DNA from 2 places in the Tepidimonas taiwanensis genome. Region 1 is predicted to be linked to the other one. Evidence: predicted binding sites of a transcription regulator. Region 1 holds the regulator's gene; the other holds the start of a gene.
What was found. The regulator HrcA, encoded in region 1, represses chaperone genes, less so after heat shock. The targets are predictions, from matches to a motif close to TTAGCACTCNNNNNNNNNGAGTGCTAA.

Region 1 (10,282 bases):
CCAGCTCGCGGTGACGGCGCTGCACGGGCCAGTCGCGGGCGAAGCGCTCGGCCAGCCGCTCCACCAGATAAACCGAGCGGTGCTGCCCGCCGGTGCAGCCGATGGCCACGGTCACGTAGCTGCGGTGGTCGCGCACCATCGCCGGTAACCAGTGCTGCAAAAAGGTGGCGATCTGGTCGAGCAGCGCACCGACTTCCGGTTCCGCGGCCAGATAAGCCGCCACCGGGGCGTCCCGGCCGGTCAGCGGGCGCAGTTCCGGCTCGTAGTGCGGGTTGGGCAGCATGCGCGCGTCGAACACGAAATCGGCATCGATCGGCACGCCGCGCTTGAACGCGAACGACTCGAACACCAGCGTCAGCGTGTTGGGCGTATGCGGCACCGACCGCTTGACCGCCGTGCGCAGCTGCGACGCTTTCAGGTGGCTGGTGTCGATCACCAGCGCCCCGTCGCGCAGCGGGGCCAGCAGCTCGCGCTCCAGCACCAGCGCATCGACCAGGGCGCGCCGCTGGTCCGTGCTGCCGTGGGCCGACAGGGGGTGCAGGCGCCGCGTCTCGGAAAAACGCCGCAGCAGGACGTCGTCCGTGGCGTCCAGAAACAGCACCGTCAGCGCGACGCCCCGTGCCGGCAGCGCGGCGAGGCGCTGCGGCAGCCCGGGCAGCGAAGCCGCGCTGCGCACGTCGATCGCGACCGCGACGCGCACCGCCCCGTGTCCGCGCTCGACCTCGATGAAGGCCTCCAGCAGCTCTGGCGGCAGGTTGTCCACGCAGTAATAGCCGGCGTCCTCCAGCGCATGGAGGGCGACGGACTTGCCCGAGCCGGACATGCCGGTGATGAGCACCACCTGCAGCGCCTCGGCGGCGCTCACAGGCGCGGGCGCGGGTGACGTGGGAGCGAGGTGGGGGGACGTCATGCCTGCAGCAGCTCCCGTGCGTGTGCCAACGAGACGTCCGATCCGCTGCCGCCCAGCATGCGCGCCAGCTCCTCGACGCGGGCCTCGCCGTCCAGCGGCTCGACGTCGCTGTGCGTCGCGCCGCCCTCGTGCACCTTGGTAACGCGCAGGTGGTGGTGCGCATACGCCGCGACCTGCGCGAGGTGGGTGACGGCCAGCACCTGACGGTCGTCACCGAGCCGGCGCATCAGCCGCCCCACCGTGTGCGCGACCGCGCCGCCGATGCCGCTGTCGACTTCGTCGAAGATGAGCGTCGGCGCTTCGCCCAGCTGGCTGGTCTCGACCGCGATCGCGAGTGCGAGGCGCGATAGCTCGCCACCGGACGCGACCTTGGCCACGGGCCGCGGCGTGGCCCCTGCGTGGCCGGCGACGAGCAGTTCCACCCGCTCCAGGCCGCTGGCCTGCGGCTCGGCGAGCGGTTCGAGCCGCACCTCGACGCGGCCACCCGCCATCCCCAGTGTCGGCAGCATCGCGGTGATGGCCGTCCTGAGGCGCTGCGCCGCGGCCGCGCGCGCCCGGGAGACGTCCTGCGCTGCGCTCTGGTACGCCTGTTGGGTGCGCCGGACTTCGGCCTGCAACGCGTCGAGGTCGGCCACGCGCTCCAGCTCGCGCAGGCGCGTCTGCCACGCGTGCCAGCGCGCGGGCAGCTCCGGCGGTGGGCAGCGGTAGCGCCGCGCCAGCGCCAGCCAGCGCGACAGGCGTTCGTCCAGTGCGGCCAGTGCCTCCGGGTCGAGTTCGGTGTGCTGCGCGTGATGTTGCAGATCCCGGCACGCGTCGGCGATCTGCGCCCCGGCCTGTTCGAGCACGTCGGCGATCGCGCCCAGCCCCGGGTCGATGTGCTGCTGCTCGCGCAACCGGTGCACGGCCTGCGCCAGCGCGCGCGTCGCGCCCGCCTCGTCGTCATCGAGCGCGGCCAGGGCCGCGCGTGCCGCGTCGATCAGCGTCTGGGCGTGGGTTAGGCGCGCGTGCCGCTGGTTGAGCTCGTCCCACTCGTCGTCGCCGGGGGCCAGGCGCGCCACCTCGTCGATTTGCCATTGCAACCGATCGCGCTCCTCGTCGCGCGCGGCCTGCCCGGCGGTGGCGGCCTCCAGCGTCGCCAGCGCGCTGCGCCACGCGTCCCACGCCGCGCGCAGCGGCCGCGTGTCGATGCGGCCGTAGCGGTCGAGCAGCTCGCGCACGGCATCGGCCCGGGTGAGGCTCTGCCACGCATGCTGGCCGTGGATGTCGACCAGGTGTTCGCCCAGCGCGCGCAACTGCGCGGCCGTGGCGGGGCTGCCGTTGATCCAACCGCGGCTGCGCCCCTGCACGTCGACCGTGCGGCGCAGCAGCAGCGGCTCGTCGGGCGGGACGTCGAAGCCGTTGTCCTGCAGCCACGCGGCGGCCGGGGCGGGGACGTCGAACTCGCCGGCGACCTCGGCGCGCGCCGCTCCCTCCCGCACGACGTGGGCGTCGGCGCGGCCGCCCAGCAGCAGTTGCAGCGCATCGATCAGGATCGATTTGCCCGCACCGGTCTCGCCGGTCAGCGCCGTGAAGCCCGGTGCCAGCGTCAGGTCCAGCGCGCGCACGATGACAAAATCGCGCACCGCCAGGCGCAGCCAGCTCATGCCACCACCCCCTCGTTCCAGTGCAGCTTGCGCCGCAGCGTGTCGAAGTAGCTCCAGCCGACGGGGTGCAGCAGGCGCAGCGTGTGCGCGGAGCGGCGCACCGTGATACGGTCGCCGGGCAGCAAGCTGGTGAACGTCTGCATGTCGAAGTGTGCGCTCGGGTCCCGGCCCGCGACGACCTCGATCGCGATCTCGCCGTCGCTCGGCAGCACGATCGGGCGGTTGGACAGCGTGTGCGGCGCGATCGGCACCATGACCCACCCGGCGATGGACGGGTGCAGCAGGGGGCCACCGGCCGAAAGCGCGTACGCGGTGGAGCCGGTGGGCGACGCGATGATCAACCCGTCGGCACGCTGGTTGGCGACGAAGTGGCCGTCGACCTCGACCCGCAGCTCCACCATGCTGGGCGCGCCGCCACGGTTGACCACCACGTCGTTCATCGCGATGGTCTCGAACACGCAGTGGCCGTCGCGCCAGACGCCGGCCTGCATCAGCGCGCGGCGCTCCTCATCGTGGTTACCGCGCAGCATCGCTGGCAGCGTTTCTGCAAAGCGGTCGAGGGGGATGTCCGTGATGAAGCCGAGCCGCCCCTGGTTGATCCCGATGAGCGGCACGCCAAACGGCGCGAGCTGGCGGCCGATGCCCAGCATCGTGCCGTCGCCCCCGACGACCAGCGCCAGCTCGCAATGGGCGCCGATGCCGGGCACGTCGCGCACTGCATCGCCGAGCGCGCCGATGTGCTGCGCGGTGTCACGCTCCAGCGTCACCTCGCACCCCTGGTCGTGCAAAAAATGCACCACGCGCTCCAGCGCGTCGCGGCTGCCGCTGGCGTGATACTTGCCCACCAGGGCCACCCGCCGGTAGCGCAGCGCGTCGGCACCGGCGGCCGTTTCGGCGGTGGACGACAAAGGGGCACGATTCATGCTCAAATTACACCATGCCATGTTGACGCTGCCATGATGTTAGACGAGCGTTCCAGATTGCTGCTCAAGGCGTTGGTCGAGCGCTACATCGCCGACGGACAGCCGGTGGGCTCACGCACGCTGTCGAAAGCCGCGGGGCTGGATCTGTCGCCCGCGACGATCCGCAACGTCATGAGCGACCTGGAGGAACTGGGCCTGGTCGCGAGTCCCCACACGTCGGCCGGGCGTGTGCCGACGCCGCGCGGTTACCGCTACTTCGTGGACACGATGCTGACCGTGCGCCGCTCGGAGCTGCCGGCGATCGAGGCGCTGCCGACCCCGGCAACGCTGGCGGCGGAGCAGCCGCGACAGGTGATCAGCCAGGCGGCGCAGCTGCTGTCGCAGTTGTCGCACTTCGTCGGCGTGGTGCGGGTGCCGCGGCGGCCGGTGGTTTTTCGGCACATCGAGTTCGTGCGGCTGTCAGAGCGGCGCGTGCTGGTGATCCTGGTGTCGCCCGACGGCGATGTGCAGAACCGCATCCTGCATCCGACCACCGAATTCACGCAGGACCAGCTGCAGACGGCGGCCAATTTCCTCAACGCGCACTACGCGGGGCTGACGCTCGACGAAGTGCGCGAGCGGCTGCGGCACGAGGTGGACGCGCTGCGCGGCGAGATCGCCAGCCTGATGGTCAAGGCGGTGGAGGCCGGCAGCGAAGCGGCGCAGAACGACGAGGTGGTCATCGCCGGCGAGCGCAACCTGCTGGAAGTCGACGACTTTGCCCGCAACATGGACAACCTGCGGCGGCTGTTCGACCTGTTCGAGCAAAAGACCCAGGTGATGCGGCTGCTCGACGTCTCCAGCCAGGCCGATGGCGTGCGCATTTTCATCGGCGGGGAGAGCCAGGTCGTCCCGTACGAGGAGCTGTCGGTGGTGAGCGCCCCGTTCGAGGTCGACGGGCAGGTGGTGGGGACGCTTGGCGTCATCGGGCCGCAACGCATGCCCTACGACCGCATGATCCAGATCGTCGACATCACCGCCAAGCTGGTCGGCAACGCGCTGAGCCAGACACGCGCGGACTGAGCCTCGCGGCGGTTTCTCCCGGTACCGCCTGCGGCGGCCTGGCAATTTCTCGTTCGCAGGAAGAGGTGCCTCTGCCGCTGGGGCGGGCGGCGTTCACCCCGGCGGCCCCTGCCTCGTTCGTGGGGGGGCAGGCGACGTCAAGCGGTGTGTGGTCGCATGGTCCTCACACGGTCGGTTCGTCCGCGTCGTCGTCTTCGGCCAGCCCAAGCGCGCCGGTGTCGGCGTTGGCGGCCGCGGGCAGTTCCTCCACCCCGCGCAGCCGGCGCTCGATTGCGCGCGTGCGCACGCCCAGGTCGTTGAACTTGCGCGCGGCGGTGTCGATCGAGCGGCGCGTGGCCTCGATCGTCTCGCCAAACTTGCGGAACTCCGTCTTGACCTGGGCCAGCAGCGCCCACACCTCGGAAGAGCGCTTCTCGATCGCCAGCGTGCGAAAGCCGAGGCGCAGGCTGTTGAGCATCGCCGCCAGCGTCGTCGGCCCGGCGACGACGACGCGGTGCTCGTTCTGCAGCGCCTCCACCATGCCGGGGATGCGGCACACCTCCGCGAAGAGTCCCTCGGTCGGCACGAACAGGATGGCGAAGTCCGTCGTCTTCGGCGGGCTGAGATACTTTTCGCGGATCTTGCGCGCCTCGTTCTTCAGCGCCGCGGCAAAGGCCTGCGTGGCGCGCTGCACCAGCTCCTTGTCGCCGCTGTCGTGCGCGTCGAGCAGGCGCTGGTAATCCTCGACTGGGTACTTCGAGTCGATCGGCAGCCACACGACCTCGTGGTCCACGCGCCCCGGCATCTTGATCGCGAACTCGACCCGCTCGTCGCTGCCCTCGACCGTGCGCACGTTGCGCTCGAACTGATCGGCCGTGAGCAGGCTCTCGATGATCGCGCCGAGCTGCACCTCGCCCCAGGTGCCGCGGGTGCGCACGTTGGTCATCACACGCTTCAAGTCGCCGACGCTGCCGGCAAGTGTCTTCATCTCCCCCAGGCCGGCGTGCACCTGCTCCAGCCGCTCGCTCACCAATCGGAACGACTCGCCCAGGCGCTGCTCCAGCGTGGCATGGAGCTTCTCGTCCACGGTCCGGCGCATCTCCTCCAGCCGTGCGTTGTTGTCGGCCTGGATCGCGGCCAGCCGTTCGTTGAGCGCGGTGCGCATCTGCTCCGTCTGCCGCTGCGTGTCGGCGGCCAGTGTGCGCAGCGTGTGCAGCACGGCCTGTTGCAGCGCATCGAAGCGCGCGGTCATCGAGGTGTCGAACCCGCCGATGCGCTGCTCGAAGCGCGCAGCGAACTGCTGCAGCGCCGCAGCGAGCTCGGCGCGGCCGTGGCGCGATTCGTCCACCATCTGCGCCAGCCGGGCATCCAGCGTCTGGCGCGCGGCGTCGCTCTGTCGTGTGGCTTCCTGTGTGAAGTCGCGCTGCGCGTCTTCCAATCGCTGCACGCCCGCTTCGGTGCGCGCGGCGCCATTCGCCAGCGACTGGACCTGCTGCTCCAGCAGTGCCAGTCGCGCCGCGAGTTCCGGCGGCATGGCCGGCTGCCGCAGGCGCAGCCACAGCGCCAGCAGCAGCAACACGGCCAGCAGGCTCAGGACCGCGGCGGCGATGGCGGGGTCGATGGTCATGGTCGGCTCGGGGCGCAGTCGTGTGGCCCGATAGAATAGCCGACGGTCGGGGCGTTAGCTCAGTCGGTTAGAGCAGGGGACTCATAATCCCTTGGTCGCTGGTTCGAGTCCAGCACGCCCTACCAGGTGGCACGTAGCACCCGCGTGTCACGCCGAAAGCCGAAAAAAATCGTGTATACTTTCGGCTTCAGCGATGCGGCTGTAGCTCAGTTGGATAGAGTACTTGGCTACGAACCAAGGGGTCGTGGGTTCGAATCCTGCCAGCCGCGCCAAACACCAAAAGCCAGTCCGCGTGACTGGCTTTTTTTTGCCCGATCCGACGTCGCTCCCATGCTCCAGGCGCACGACATCGAACTGCGCAACCTGACCGCCGGCTACGAGCGGCACCCGGCGGTGCACCACGTGAGCCTGCGCTGGCCGGCGGGCGACCTCGCGGCGGTGGTGGGCCCCAACGGCGCAGGAAAGTCCACGTTGCTGCGCTGCATCGCGGGTCGCCAGCGCCCGATGCACGGCACGGTGCAGGGGGTGGACGTGCACCGCGTCGCCTACCTGCCGCAACTGACCGAGGTGGACCGCACGTTTCCGGTCACGGTGGCGGAACTCGTCGCGATGGGGCTGTGGCACGAGCTGGGGCCGCTGCGGTACCCGACGGCCGCGCAGCGTGCGCGCGTTGACGCCGCGATCGCCGAGGTCGGTTTGCAGGGGTTCGAGCGGCGCACGCTCGACACCCTCTCAGGTGGGCAGTTTCAGCGGGCGCTGTTTGCGCGCCTGATGCTGCAGGACGCGCCGGTGGTGCTGCTCGATGAGCCGTTCGTGGGCGTGGATGCGCGCACGCTGGAAGATCTCGTGTGCGTGTTGCAGCGCTGGCACGAACAGGGGTGCACCGTGATCGCGGTGTTGCACGACCTGGCGCTGGTGCGGGCGGTGTTTCCGACGACGACGCTGCTGGCGCGCGAGCTGGTGGCCCACGGTGCCACGGCGTCGGTGCTCACCGAGGCGAATCTGCTGCGCGCGCGGCGGCTGCAGGAAGCGTTCGACGAACAGGCCGAGCCGTGTGACGTCGCGTCGGTCGCCACGGTCGAGGGGGGGCACGATGGGCACCGGCATTGAGGCGCTGTCCGCGTGGCTCGCGGCGGTGACCGGGTGGGAGTTCGACTTCATGCGCCGGGCGGCGCTGGCGTGCGTCCTGCTTGGGCTGGGGGCCGCGCCGGTGGGCGTCTTCCTGATGCTGCGGCGCATGAGCCTGATGGGCGACGCAATGTCGCACGCGATCCTGCCGGGCGCGGCGATCGGGTACTGGCTGGCCGGGCTGTCGCTGCCGGCGATGACGCTGGGCGGCGTCGTCGGCGGGCTGGTCGTCGCGGCGCTCGCGGGCGTCGTGGCGCGCCACACGGTGATGCGCGAGGATGCGTCGCTGGCGGTGTTTTACCTGGTGTCGCTGGCGCTCGGGGTGCTGATCCTGTCGGTGCGCGGTACGCAGGTCGACCTGCTGCACGTGCTGTTCGGGTCCGTGCTCGCGCTGGAGGCGTCGGTGCTCGCGCTGCTGGCGGGGGTGGCCGCGGTGACGCTGGCGGGCTTGCGGCTGCTGTGGCGCCCGCTGGTGATGGAGTGCGTCGATCCGGCCTTTTTGCGCGGGGTCAGCCGCTGGGGGGCGGTGGCGCACCAAGGGTTTCTGGCGCTGGTGGTGGTCAACCTGGTGGCGGCGTTTCATGCGCTGGGCACGCTGATGGCGGTGGGGATGATGGTGCTGCCCGCCGCCAGCGCGCGCTTCTGGTTCCGTCGGCTGCAGCCGCTGCTGGTCGGCGCGGTGGTCACGGCGGTGGCGGCCTCGCTGCTCGGGCTGTGGGTGTCGTATGTTGCCGATTGGCCGACCAGCCCGACCGTGGTGCTGGTGTTGGGGGTTTGGTACGCAGTGTCGATGGTGGCCGGGCCGCTCGGGTGGTGGCGGCAGCAGCACGTGCCGCAGCGCCACCTGAAGGGTTGACCCATTGGGGTGGGGTATCGTGCCGGCCCTTCCGGGGGTGGCGCGCGCAGCGGCTAAGCTATCGGGCATGCAAAGCTGGCGTGCATCCCTTTTGTGGTTCGATCCGGAGGCCGACGGGCCGCGTCCCCACTTCGAGTCCGATGGACTGCTCGTCACCGCGGCCGACGCGGCGGGCGTGCAGCGGGTGGTGGCGGTGGGCGCCTACGACACCCTGCGACCGCGATATTCGGACGTTGCGGTGCACGACCGGCGCGGGCGGTTGATCGCGCCCGGCTTCATCGACCTGCACATCCACTACCCGCAGACGGACGTGATCGGCTCGCCCGCCGACGGGCTGTTGCCGTGGCTGGAGCGCTACACCTTCCCGCAGGAGGCGCGCTTCGCCGACCCCGGCCATGCCGCGTCCGTGGCGCGGTTTTTCTTTGACGAGCTGCTGCGCCACGGGGTGACCACGGTGCTGGCGTTCGGCACCTCACACCCGGGGTCGGTGGACGCGCTGCTCGGCGAGGCGCAGGCGCGCGGCCTGCGCTGCATCGCGGGCAAGTCGCTGCAGGACCGCCACAGTCCGGATGGCGTGCGCGACGAGACGGAAGCGTCGTTGCGCGACACCGAGGCGTTGATCGCGCGCTGGCACGGCCGCGACCGGCTGGGGTATGCGATCACCCCGCGCTTCGCGCCGAGCTGCAGCGACGCGCAACTGCACGGCGCGGGCGCGCTGGCGGCGCGGTATTCGGATGTGTGGATCCAGTCGCACGTCGCGGAAAACCTCGACGAGCTGCGCTGGGTGCGGGCGCTGTATCCGCAGGACCGCAGCTACCTGGCGGTGTACGAGCGCTTCGGCCTGCTGCGGCGGCGCGCGGTGTATGCGCACGGGATCTACCTGGACGACGCGGATCGGGCGCTGCTCGCGCGCACGGGCGCGGCGGTGGCGGTGTCGCCGACGAGCAATCTGTTCCTTGGTAGTGGGTTTTTCGACTACGCCGCGGCGCGCGAGGCCGGGGTGACGCTGGGGCTGGCGAGCGATGTCGGCGGCGGCATGAGCTTCAGCCCCTTTGCGACGATGCGCGCGGCGTACACGGTGGGGCGGGCGTCCGTGCGCGGCGACGGTGCGGCCAAGCGCGGGGTGAGCCTCGCGGCCACCGATCTGTGGTGGCAGCACACGGCGGGGGCGGCGCGTGCGCTCGGGCTCGCGTGGGTGGTGGGGTCGCTCGCCCCGGGCAGTGAGGCGGATTTCGTCGTCCTCGACCCGGCGGCGACGCCGCTGCTGGCGCGCCGCACCGCGCAGGCGGCGTCGCTCGAAGAATGGCTGTTCGCGCTGATCCTGCTCGCCGACGATCGGGCCGTGACGGAAGTGGTCGTCGCTGGTGCACCCGCTTCACACGCGTTCACAGAGGCGACACCGGACCTTCATGGTGGGCGGGCACGATGACGGGCATCATGTCGCTGTCGGGAAAACCATTGCAGGGGATCGCGCGCCGAGGGGGGTGGGCGTTGCTGGCCGCTGGGTTGGTCGGCTGTGCGTCGGTGCCGCCGGCCGGGTCCTCTGTCGCGTTGCCCAAGGCGCCGGCGGGGTGGGCGAACCCGGTCGACGGTGTGGTCGCGCCGACCGTGACGGCGACCGAACCGCTCAACCACTGGTGGGCCACGTGGGGCGACGAAATGCTGTCGCGCCTCGTCGAGTCGGCGTTGCAATCCAATCCGGACGTGGCGCGCGCGCTGGCGGCAGTGGCGCAGGCACGCGCGCAGCGGGAGGTGGCGCGTGCGGGCCTAGGGCCCACGGTGCAGGCGGGCGCGGACGTGCAGCGCGCGCAACGGGGCGACGCAAGCCCCGGCAACACGTTCCGCCTGGGGCTGGATGCGGCGTGGGAGGTCGATGTCTGGGGCCGTCGCGCCGCGGCGCTGCAGGCCAGCGAGGCGGACGCGGCAGCGAGTGAAGCCGAATGGGCGTGGGCGCGGGTGACGCTGGCAGCCGAGGTCGCGAGCACCTATTTCGAATGGTGGGGTGCGCGCGAGCGGCTGCGACTGGCGCGCGAAAGCGTCGCCGCGCAGGAGGAGAGCGTACAGCTCACCGACTGGCGTGTCCAGGCGGGGCTGGCGTCGGTGCTCGATGCGCAGACCGCCCGCGCGGCGTTGGAGCAAACGCGCGCGAGCCTG
Region 2 (10,282 bases), 1.4 Mb from region 1:
CGCTGGGATGACCGGTCTGATGCTGGGCTACCCGGTGCTCAAGCTGCGCGGCGACTACCTCGCGATCGTGACGCTGGGCTTCGGCGAGATCGTGCGCATCTTCATGCTCAACCTCGACCGCCCCATCAACATCACCAACGGCCCCAAGGGCATCGCCGGGGTGGATGCGGTGACGGTGTTCGGCCACAACATGGGGCAGCGGCTCACCGTCTCGCTCGGTGACTGGTCGTACACGTTCGAGTCGGTGACGCTGTACTACTACCTGATTCTGTTCTTCGTCGTGATGACGGTCATCGTCGCGCACCGCATGGGCAACTCGCGCATCGGCCGTGCCTGGATGGCCATCCGCGAGGACGAAATTGCCGCCAAGGCGATGGGGATCAACACGCGCAACCTCAAGCTCGCGGCGTTTGGCTCCAGTGCGACGTTCGGGGGGATCGCGGGCGTGCTGTTCGCGTCGCTGATGCGCGGCGTGTATCCGGAGTCGTTCGTGCTGATGGAGTCGGTGATGATCGTCGCGATGGTGGTGCTGGGTGGCCTGGGGCACATCCCCGGCGTCATCCTCGGCGCGCTGCTGCTGGCCGGCCTGCCGGAGCTGTTGCGCCACCTCGCCGGTCCGTTGCACCACCTGACGGACGGGCGGCTGGCGCCGGAAATCCTGCGTCAGCTGCTGATCGCGCTGGCGATGATCATCGTGATGCTGCTGCGTCCGCGCGGCCTGTGGCCCGCGCCCGAGCACGGCAAGGCCCTGAGCAAGTGAGGAGCGCGACATGACCGATACGATTCTGAAAGTCAGCGGCGTCTCCAAGCGCTTCGGCGGCCTGCAGGCGCTCTCCGACGTCGGCATCCAGATCCAGCGTGGCCAGGTCTATGGCCTGATCGGCCCCAACGGCGCCGGCAAGACGACGTTCTTCAACGTGATCACGGGGCTGTACACGCCCGACAGCGGCACGTTCGAGCTCGGTGGCAAGCCGTATGTCCCCACCGCCGTGCACGAGGTGGCCAAGGCGGGTATTGCCCGCACATTCCAGAACATCCGGCTCTTTGCCGAGATGACGGTGCTGGAAAACGTGATGGTCGGCCGGCACGTGCGCACGCGCACCGGGCTGATCGGCGCGATCCTGCGCACCCCCGGCTTCAAGGCCGAGGAAAAGGCCATCGCCGAGCGCGCGATGGAGCTGCTGGAGTACGTCGGTATCGCCAAGTACGCCGACTACAAGGCGCGCACGCTCTCGTACGGCGACCAGCGGCGCCTCGAGATCGCGCGGGCACTCGCCACCGACCCGCAGCTCATCGCGCTGGACGAGCCGGCGGCCGGCATGAACGCCACCGAGAAGGTGCAGTTGCGCGAGCTGATCGACCGCATCCGCCGCGACGGGCGCACCATCCTGCTCATCGAACACGACGTCAAGCTCGTCATGGGCCTGTGCGACCGCGTCACGGTGCTGGACTACGGTAAGCAGCTCGCCGAAGGCACGCCCGCCGAGGTGCAGCGCAATCCCAAAGTGATCGAGGCCTACCTGGGCACCGGAGGACACTGAAAATGGCCAACACCCTGTTGAAAGTCACGGGCCTGAAGGTCTCGTACGGCGGCATCAAGGCCGTCAAAGGCGTCGATCTGGAGGTGCGCGAGGGCGAGCTCGTCACGCTCATCGGCTCCAACGGTGCCGGCAAGACGACGACGATGAAGGCCATCACCGGCATGCTGCTGGCCGAGGCCGGCGACATCGTCTACCAGGGGCGCAGCATCCGCGGCATGGGGTCGTGGGACCTGGTCAAGCTGGGCCTGGTGATGGTGCCGGAGGGTCGGGGGGTCTTCACACGCATGACCATCACCGAAAACCTGCTGATGGGCGCCTACGTGCGCACCGACAAGGCGGGCATCGAGGCCGACATCGAGCGCATGTTCGCGCTGTTTCCGCGCCTGAAAGAACGGCGCGACCAGCTCGCCGGCACCATGTCCGGCGGCGAGCAGCAGATGCTGGCGATGGCGCGCGCGCTGATGGCGCGACCCAAGCTGCTGCTGCTCGACGAGCCGTCGATGGGCCTGTCGCCGATCATGGTCGACAAGATCTTCGAGGTCGTGCGCGACGTGCACGCGCAGGGCATGACGGTGCTGCTGGTCGAGCAGAATGCCCGCCGCGCGCTGCAGGTGGCCGACCGCGGCTACGTGATGGACTCGGGTGAGATCCTGATGACCGGCGAGGCCAAGGCAATGCTGGACGACCCGAAGGTGCGCGCCGCGTACCTGGGCGAAGCCGCCACCGCCTGAGCAGCGGGCCGCCCGGCGTGTGTCGGGCCCCGCCACCTACAATAACGGGCTTTGCGCACCGGTGCCGCAAGGCCCGTTTTTCGTTGCCGACGCCATGACCACCCAGCCCCCGACCGAACCGACCCCCGCCGACGCCCACGCGGACAGCCCGCTGATCGCCGAGCGCCGCGAGAAATTGCGGGCGTTGCGTGCCGCAGCCCAGCAGGGCGGGCCGGTGGCATTCCCCAACGATGTGCGCCCGCAGCACACGGCCGAGGGACTGCAGGCCGAGTACGGCCACATGAGCAACGAGCTGCTGGAGCCGCTGCAGGCGCGCGTGAGCGTGGCCGGGCGCATGATGCTCAAGCGTGTGATGGGCAAGGCGAGCTTCGCGACCATCCAGGACGCCTCCTTCGGGCCCACCGGTGGGCGCATCCAGCTCTACCTGACCAAGGATGCGCTGGGCGAGGCGACCTACGAGGCGTTCAAGCATTGGGATCTGGGCGACATCCTCTACGCCGAGGGCACGGTGTTCAAGACCCGCACCGGCGAGCTCTCGGTAAAGGCGGACCGGCTGCGACTGGTCGTCAAGAGCCTGCGCCCGCTGCCGGACAAGTTCCACGGCGTGCACGACCAGGAGCTGAAGTACCGCCAGCGCTACGTGGACCTGATGACCGACGTCGCGGCGCGCGAGCGCTTCGTCGCGCGCAGCCGCGCCGTCACCGCGCTGCGCGAGGTGATGGTGAGCAACGGCTTTCTGGAGGTGGAAACGCCGATGCTGCACCCCATCCCCGGGGGGGCCAACGCGCGGCCGTTCGTCACCTACCACCACGCGCTGGATCAGGAGATGTACCTGCGCATCGCGCCGGAGCTGTATCTGAAGCGCCTGCTGGTTGGCGGGTTCGACCGCGTGTTCGAAATCAACCGCAACTTCCGCAACGAGGGGATCAGCGTCCGCCACAACCCCGAGTTCACGATGATGGAGTTCTACGCCGCGTACTGGAACCACGCGGACATGATGGCCTACACTGAGCGGCTCATCCGCCAGGTGGCGCATGCGGTGTGCGGGGGCGGGCGGCTCGTCTATCAGGGGCGTGACGTCGATCTGGACGCGCCGTTCGAGCGCCTGACCATCCGCGAGGCGATCCTGCGCCACACCGACGCGGGCGAGCGCGTCGACGATCCCGAGTGGCTGCGGACGCAGTTGCGTCGCCTCGGCGTCGATCCGGTGAAGGAGCGGCTGGACAGCCGCAGCCTGGCCGGGCTGCAGGTGCTCTATTTCGAGGAGACGGTGGAGGACAAGCTCTGGCAGCCGACCTTCATCTGCAACCACCCGACCGAAATCTCGCCGCTGGCGCGTGCCAGCGACACCGACCCCACCATCACCGAACGCTTCGAGCTCTACATCACCGGGCGCGAGGTCGCCAACGGCTTCTCGGAACTCAACGACCCGGAAGATCAAGCGGCGCGCTTCCACGCCCAGGTCGCCAACAAGGACGCCGGCGACGACGAGGCGATGTACTTCGACGCCGACTACATCCGCGCGCTCGAGTACGGCATGCCGCCCGCGGGCGGCTGCGGCATCGGCATCGACCGGCTGGTCATGCTGCTGACCGACAGCGCCAGCATCCGCGACGTGATCCTCTTCCCGGCGCTGCGCCGGGAGGGTTGAGGGCGCTGACGCTTCGCGGCCGCTTTGTCGGCTGGCGTGAAACGCGCCGTGCCCTGTTAGCGTCGCCCACGTGCTAGGATAGTTGCGCCGCACGTGGCGGATCATGCTGCGCAGCCGAAGGGAACCCGAATGCATCGCCTGGATCCGGATACCGAGCGGGCCGCGCGCCAGTTCCTCGACCGCATCCGCGGCCGGTACGATCTGGCGGGTGCCATCGTTTACGGGAGCCGCGCCCGTGGAAATCCACGGCCGGACAGCGACGTGGATCTTGCGGTCATCCTGCGCGGGGAACGCCGGCGCACCCTGCCCATCAAGCTCGACATGGCCGATGCGGCCTTTGATGTCCTGCTGGCAACGAACGTCTTGATTTCGCCGTTGCCCGTGTGGCTGGACGAGTGGGAGCACCCGGATACCTTCTCCAATCCGGCGCTGCTGCGCAATATCGAGCGCGAGGGCGTGCCGCTGTGACCGCCGACAACCCCGCCACCACTGCGTTGATCCGCAAGGCAAAAACGGCCTTGGCCTCTGCTGAGGCGCTGTTCGCGCTGGGGGATGTGGACGGTGCGGTCAACCGGGCCTACTACGCGATGTTCGATGCGGCCCGCGCCGCGCTATTGGGTGTGGATGGCGGCATGGACCCCTCCGTCGCACGGACGCACAGCGGCCTCATCGCCATCTTCGGCCAGCGGTTGGTCAAGGGCGGGCACGTGAAACCCGAACTGGGCCGCTGGCTCAACCGGGCGCACGAAATCCGCATGGTTGCGGACTACGGTGGCGAGGCCGTGCAGCCGGAGGACGCCCACACCCTGATTGGCCAGGCCGCCACTTTTGTCGAGGCGATGGCTGCGTTGCTGGAATCCCGCGCGGCCTGAAGCGACCGGTCACGCCGCGTACGCTTCCAGCGCCTTGCGCAATTTTTTTAGCGCCGCCGCTTCGATTTGGCGGATGCGCTCGGCGCTCACGCCATACTCATGGGCCAGCTCCTGCAGCGTCGCGCCGCCGCTGCCGTCGTCGTTGACCTGCAGCCAGCGCGCGGTGACGATGCGGCGCGAGCGCTCGTCGAGTTGCGCGAGCGCGCGCTCGATGCCTTCGCTGGCGAGCAGCTCGCGCTCGCGCGCCTCCAGCACCGCGGTCGGCTCGTGGCGGTGGTCGGCCAGGTAGGCGATCGGGCCGTGGGTGTCTTCGCCGTCGTCGCCCGGCAGCGGATCGAGCGCGACGTCGCCGCCCGACAGGCGGGTTTCCATCTCGATGACATCGTCACGGCTGACCTTGAGCTCGCGCGCGACGACGTCGATTTCGGCGTCGCTCAGGCGTTCGCGCACGGCATCCTCGTCGGCCGCGCCCGCGCGCAGGTCGCGCTTGAGCGCGCGCAGGTTGAAGAACAGCTTGCGCTGCGCTTTCGTGGTCGCGACCTTGACCATGCGCCAGTTGCGCAGGATGAACTCGTGGATCTCGGCCTTGATCCAGTGCACCGCGTAGCTCACGAGCCGCACGCCCTGCGCGGGATCGAAGCGCTTGACCGCCTTCATCAGGCCGATATTGCCCTCCTGGATCAGGTCCGCCTGCGGCAGCCCATACCCCAGGTACTGGCGCGAAATCGCTACCACCAGCCGCAGGTGCGACAGCACCAGACGCCCCGCGGCCTCCAGGTCGTGCTGCTCGCGCCAGCGGCGCGCGCAGTCGCGCTCCTCCTCGGCCGTGAGCATCGGGATGCGGTTGACCGCGCTGATGTACGCGTCCAGATTTCCCAGCGGCGGCAGCGTCAGCGACGTGCTCGACCACACCGGCGCGGGTACCGGCGCGGCGCTCGACAGGGCAGGGGTCATCGCGGTCATGGGGCCTCCTCTCCGGATCAGTGATTGTGTGTTCATATTAGCACTCTCTTTGATCGAGTGCTAACGGCGGGGTTCCCGCCTTCGCTTGGGGTTGCCCGGCGCCGGGGCAACCCTGTTACGATCGTCAGTTGGGCGCGAGGGGAGCGCTGCATCCAGGGGTTCAACGTGTCGACGACACCTCCACGTCAAACGGCCGACAAAATCCAGCGTATCGCCAGCATCTTGCTGTCCTTGGTGCCCAGCGACGGTCGAGCGGTTGGAAACGTGTGGCTGCGGCGCGAGATCGAGGCCCGGCTCGCCACCGACGGCCTGACGCTGAGCGAAGACGAATACTGGCAAGTCCACGGCACGCTGGTCGCACAGGGCGTATTGGTCAAAGGGCAGGGGCGTGGCGGCTCCGTGCGGCGTGCCGTGCCTGCGCCAGACGGCCATCCGGCCGAAATATCCGTGTCCGAAAGCCACTCTGCGCCACCGGACGACTTTGACCTGCGACCCGTGGAGGCGCCCGCGACGGCGACCACCGCCACGACACCCCGGCGGACCAGCACGGCCGGCCGCGCGGCTGTCGGCCGGCCGCCGCGCGGCGTGGGCGATGGACCAGCGCAAATCCTCTCCTACCGGCACGGCGACCGCCGCGTGAACAACCCTGAGGTGGGGATGGTCACCCCCGCCACCGACCCGGACGCGGGCAAAACCCGCTGGACCTACGACCCCCACCTCGACCCGGCGCTGCAGTTCGACCCGCAGCGCGCCCGCATCGAGGCGCTGATCGACGACGCGCTGGCGTCCGGCGACGCCGAGCGCATGCGCGCGGCCTTGCAGGAACTCAAGCGCCTGCAAGCGCCGTATCTCAATTGGGCGGGCAAGGCCGAACGCACCAGCTTCGAGGTCGACACCGTCTCCCTGCACGTGCACGAGCGCATCGACCCGATGAGCATCCTGGCCGCGGTGCGCAAGGCGATGAAGGGCGAAGGCAAGGTCCGGGGCGAGCAGTCATCCGGCCCCTTCCAATACGGGCTGTTCAACGCGCCGTTCGAAAACCTGCCGCTGCGTGACGCCATTGATTTCTACCGGCACGAAAAAGGCTGGGCCAACCGCCTGATCGCCGGCGACAGCCTGCTGGTGATGAACAGCCTGCTGCAAAAGGAGAGCATGCGCGGTCGGGTGCAGATGATCTACATCGATCCGCCCTATGGCATCAAATACGGTAGCAACTTCCAGCCCTTCGTCAACCGGCGGGACGTGAAAGACCGCAACGACGAAGATCTGACGCAGGAACCCGAACAGATCCGCGCGTTCCGCGACACCTGGGAGCTGGGCATTCACTCCTACCTGACCTATCTGCGCGACCGGCTGTTGCTCGCGCGCGAGCTGTTGCACGAATCCGGCAGCATCTTCGTGCAGATTTCTGATGAAAATGTCCATCATGTTCGGGAACTGATGGATGAGATTTTTGGAATAGATAATTTTTATGCGCAGATAAATTTCAGAAGCATGTCCCCTTTAGGCCAAGCGGGGCTCGCATCTGTATATGACTACATCGTGTGGTACGCGAAGGACAGGTCGAGGACTAAATATCGACCGATATATCGTGCCCGTGAGATTGAGGATGAGCCTGAATTTTGCTTCCTTGACAGCGGTGGCGGAATTTTCAAGAAGATCGGCAAGGAAGAAATAGCAGAGCTAAACGCAGAGGCAAGACAAAGAATTTTCAAACGCTCGGTGCTTACCTCATCTGGATATACGCCTTCATGCACGTATGTGTTTGATGCTCTCGGTGATAGCCACTCCCCGCTTAGCGGAAAGAGTTGGCGAACACATCATGACGGCATGGCTCGACTAGTTAAGGCTAATAGGCTCGTCATCTTAGGCAGCAATCCTTATTTTCGCCAATTTCATTCGGATTTTGGTCTAGTACAACTTGAGAACTCATGGATTGATACTGCTGCTGGTTACAGCGATCAAAAGGTCTACGTAGTCCAAACATCTGACCGTGTTATTGAACGCTGTCTATTGATGACCACCGACCCCGGCGATCTGGTGCTCGACCCGACCTGCGGCTCCGGTACCACCGCTTTCGTTGCCGAGAAATGGGGCCGACGCTGGATCACTTGCGACACCTCGCGCGTGGCGGTCACACTCGCCAAGCAGCGGTTGATGACGGCGAGCTACGACTATTACGAGCTCAAGTACCCGCACGAGGGGCTCAAAGGCGGCTTCATCTACAGAGCACAGCCTTACATCACCCTCAGTACTATTGCTAATAACCAGGAAATCGACGCGATCTACGATCGCATGCACCCGGCGATCGAGGCGGCGCTGGCCGATCTCAACGCCGCGCTGCGTGCCGCGCCGCCAGCGCCCTACGTGGTGACGGAAGGCGGGCGCAAGGGCAAGGCCGTCGATTTTTCGCTGCCGGCGAGCAAAAAGGAAACCCTGCCTTGCGGCGACGAGGTGATGGCCGGCGCCCTGCTCGAATGGGAGGTGCCGTTCGACTTCCCGGCCGACTGGCCGGAAGCGGCCCGCGCCGCCTTCGAGGCCTTTCACGCCGCGCGGCAGGCGATGCAGCGCGCGATGGATGCGTCGATCGCCGCCCACGCGGATCAGGAGCTGCTCTACGACCAGCCGGCGGTGGCCAAAAACAAGCTGCGCATCACCGGGCCGTTCACCGTGGAGGCGGTGCCCTTCCCGACAGTGAAATCGCTCGACGAGCCGCTCGGGCCGGCGCAGGCCGACGCAAGCGTCGCGCGGCTGGGCGAGAGCGGTCGGCAACACCAATGGCGCGACGAGCTGCTGAAGACCGGCATCCGTGGCGGGGGCGGTCAGGTGTTGCGCTTCGCCGACCTGGAGCCGCTGCCCAGCGACCCCGCAATCCGCTACCTGCATGCGGCGGGGCACCTGGATTCCGGCGAGCGGGTGGTGGTGAGCTTCGGTCCCGAGCACGCGGCGCTGGAGCAGCGACAGGTGGCGCACGCCCTGAACGAGGCCGGCACGCTCTTTCCGCTGCCGAAGATGATCGTGTTTTGCGCCTTCGCCTTCGACCCGGAGGCGGCCAAGGACATCGACGCGATCCGCGGCATCACGGCGCTCAAGGCGCAGATGAACCCGGACCTGCTGACCGAGGACCTGAAAAGGGCGCGCGCCAGCAACCAGAGCTTCTGGCTCATGGGGCAGCCCGAGGTGGAGGTGCGCCGCCGCCGGGACGGCCTGTACGAGGTCGAGGTGCACGGTTTTGATTATTTCGATACCGTCAAGGGCGAGTTGGTCTCGGGCGGCAAAAGCAAGATCGCGATGTGGTCGCTCGACACCGATTACGACGACCGCTCGCTGTTTCCGCGCCAGGTGTTCTTCCCGATGGCGGGCAAGGGCGAGGGTTGGGAGAAACTCAAAAAGAACATCCGCGCGGAGCTGGACGAAGCCAAACTGCAGGCGTTCCACGGCACGGTGAGCCTGCCATTCGCGGCCGGCGATCATCGCAAGATCGCGGTGAAGATCGTCGACGATCGGGGAATCGAGTCGCTGAAGGTAATGCTGTTGAAGGATTGAGTATGCAAATTACCCGATTGATATTAAAAAATTGGCGGAATTTCCGTTCGGTGGATGTCACGCTCGGTCCGAGGACTTACGTACTAGGACCAAATGCCGCGGGCAAGTCGAACTTGCTGGAGGTTTTCCGTTTTTTGCGCACCATCGTGCAAGCCAAGGGCGGCGGCCTGCAGCAGGCGGTGGAACGCTGCGGTGGACTAAGCCGCCTGCGTAGCCTGCATGCGCGCAGAGACCCAGAAGTCCGCATCGAGGTCGAGGTAACGGACGATACGGCCCATAGCCCCCCCCACATATGGCACTACGTGTTGGCGCTGAAGTCCGAAGGCAAGGGGCAACAGCGACCTATCGTGACGCAAGAGCGTGTCATGCTGAACGGTCGTGAGATCGTTGTCCGTCCTAACGACGAAGACCGTAAGGACCCGGAACGGCTCACCCAGACGCATCTGGAACAGATCGCCACCAATGTCGAGTTTCGGGATTTATATGATTTTTTCGGCGCGACGACTTATCTACATTTGGTTCCCCAATTACTTAAACACGGCGACGAGATCAGCGGCCGTGTGCTGGAGCAGGATCCGTTCGGCCAGGGGTTGATGCAACGCATTGCAGCTACCCCGAAAAAGGTGCGCGATGCACGATTGCGGCGAATTCGATGGGCCGCACTCGATAAAGCCGTGCCGCTCTTTTCCGAGTTGCGTTTCGAACAAGATGTCGTAACAGGTATGTGGCATCTCGAGGCGAATTTCAAGCATTGGCGCGATAAGGGCGCATGGCAGCGCGAGAACCAGTTTTCCGACGGTACGCTGCGTCTCGTCGGCCTGCTCTGGGCCTTGCAGGACGGAGAAGGGTTACTCCTGCTGGAAGAACCCGAGCTCTCTCTGCACGAGGAGGTGGTACGAAGAATTCCACTACTCATCGACCGTGTGTTACGCGACTTGAAGCGGCGCGCCACCTCGCGACAAGTCATCGTTAGTACGC

Region 2: rpoH (RNA polymerase sigma factor RpoH) is a predicted target of HrcA. The motif match lies at 5,796-5,822, and genes of this name have one in related genera.

Annotation. Positions count from the first base shown of each region.
Region 1 covers NZ_CP083911.1:364,355-374,636, forward strand. The annotation lists gene mutY (A/G-specific adenine glycosylase) at 1-14, shown strand, start outside; partial or broken gene rapZ (RNase adapter RapZ) at 1-910, opposite strand, end outside; gene recN (DNA repair protein RecN) at 907-2,553, opposite strand; gene LCC91_RS01720 (NAD kinase) at 2,550-3,476, opposite strand; gene hrcA (heat-inducible transcriptional repressor HrcA) at 3,513-4,538, shown strand; gene rmuC (DNA recombination protein RmuC) at 4,702-6,144, opposite strand; tRNA gene LCC91_RS01735 (tRNA-Ile) at 6,193-6,269, shown strand; tRNA gene LCC91_RS01740 (tRNA-Arg) at 6,340-6,416, shown strand; gene aztA (zinc ABC transporter ATP-binding protein AztA) at 6,475-7,254, shown strand; gene LCC91_RS01750 (metal ABC transporter permease) at 7,238-8,128, shown strand; gene guaD (guanine deaminase) at 8,196-9,557, shown strand; gene LCC91_RS01760 (efflux transporter outer membrane subunit) at 9,566-10,282, shown strand, end outside.
Region 2 covers NZ_CP083911.1:1,719,117-1,729,398, reverse strand. The annotation lists gene LCC91_RS08115 (ABC transporter permease subunit) at 1-760, shown strand, start outside; gene LCC91_RS08110 (ABC transporter ATP-binding protein) at 771-1,541, shown strand; gene LCC91_RS08105 (ABC transporter ATP-binding protein) at 1,544-2,272, shown strand; gene lysS (lysine--tRNA ligase) at 2,367-3,923, shown strand; gene LCC91_RS08095 (nucleotidyltransferase domain-containing protein) at 4,053-4,391, shown strand; gene LCC91_RS08090 (HEPN domain-containing protein) at 4,388-4,795, shown strand; gene rpoH (RNA polymerase sigma factor RpoH) at 4,805-5,758, opposite strand; gene LCC91_RS08080 (site-specific DNA-methyltransferase) at 5,924-9,304, shown strand; gene LCC91_RS08075 (AAA family ATPase) at 9,307-10,282, shown strand, end outside.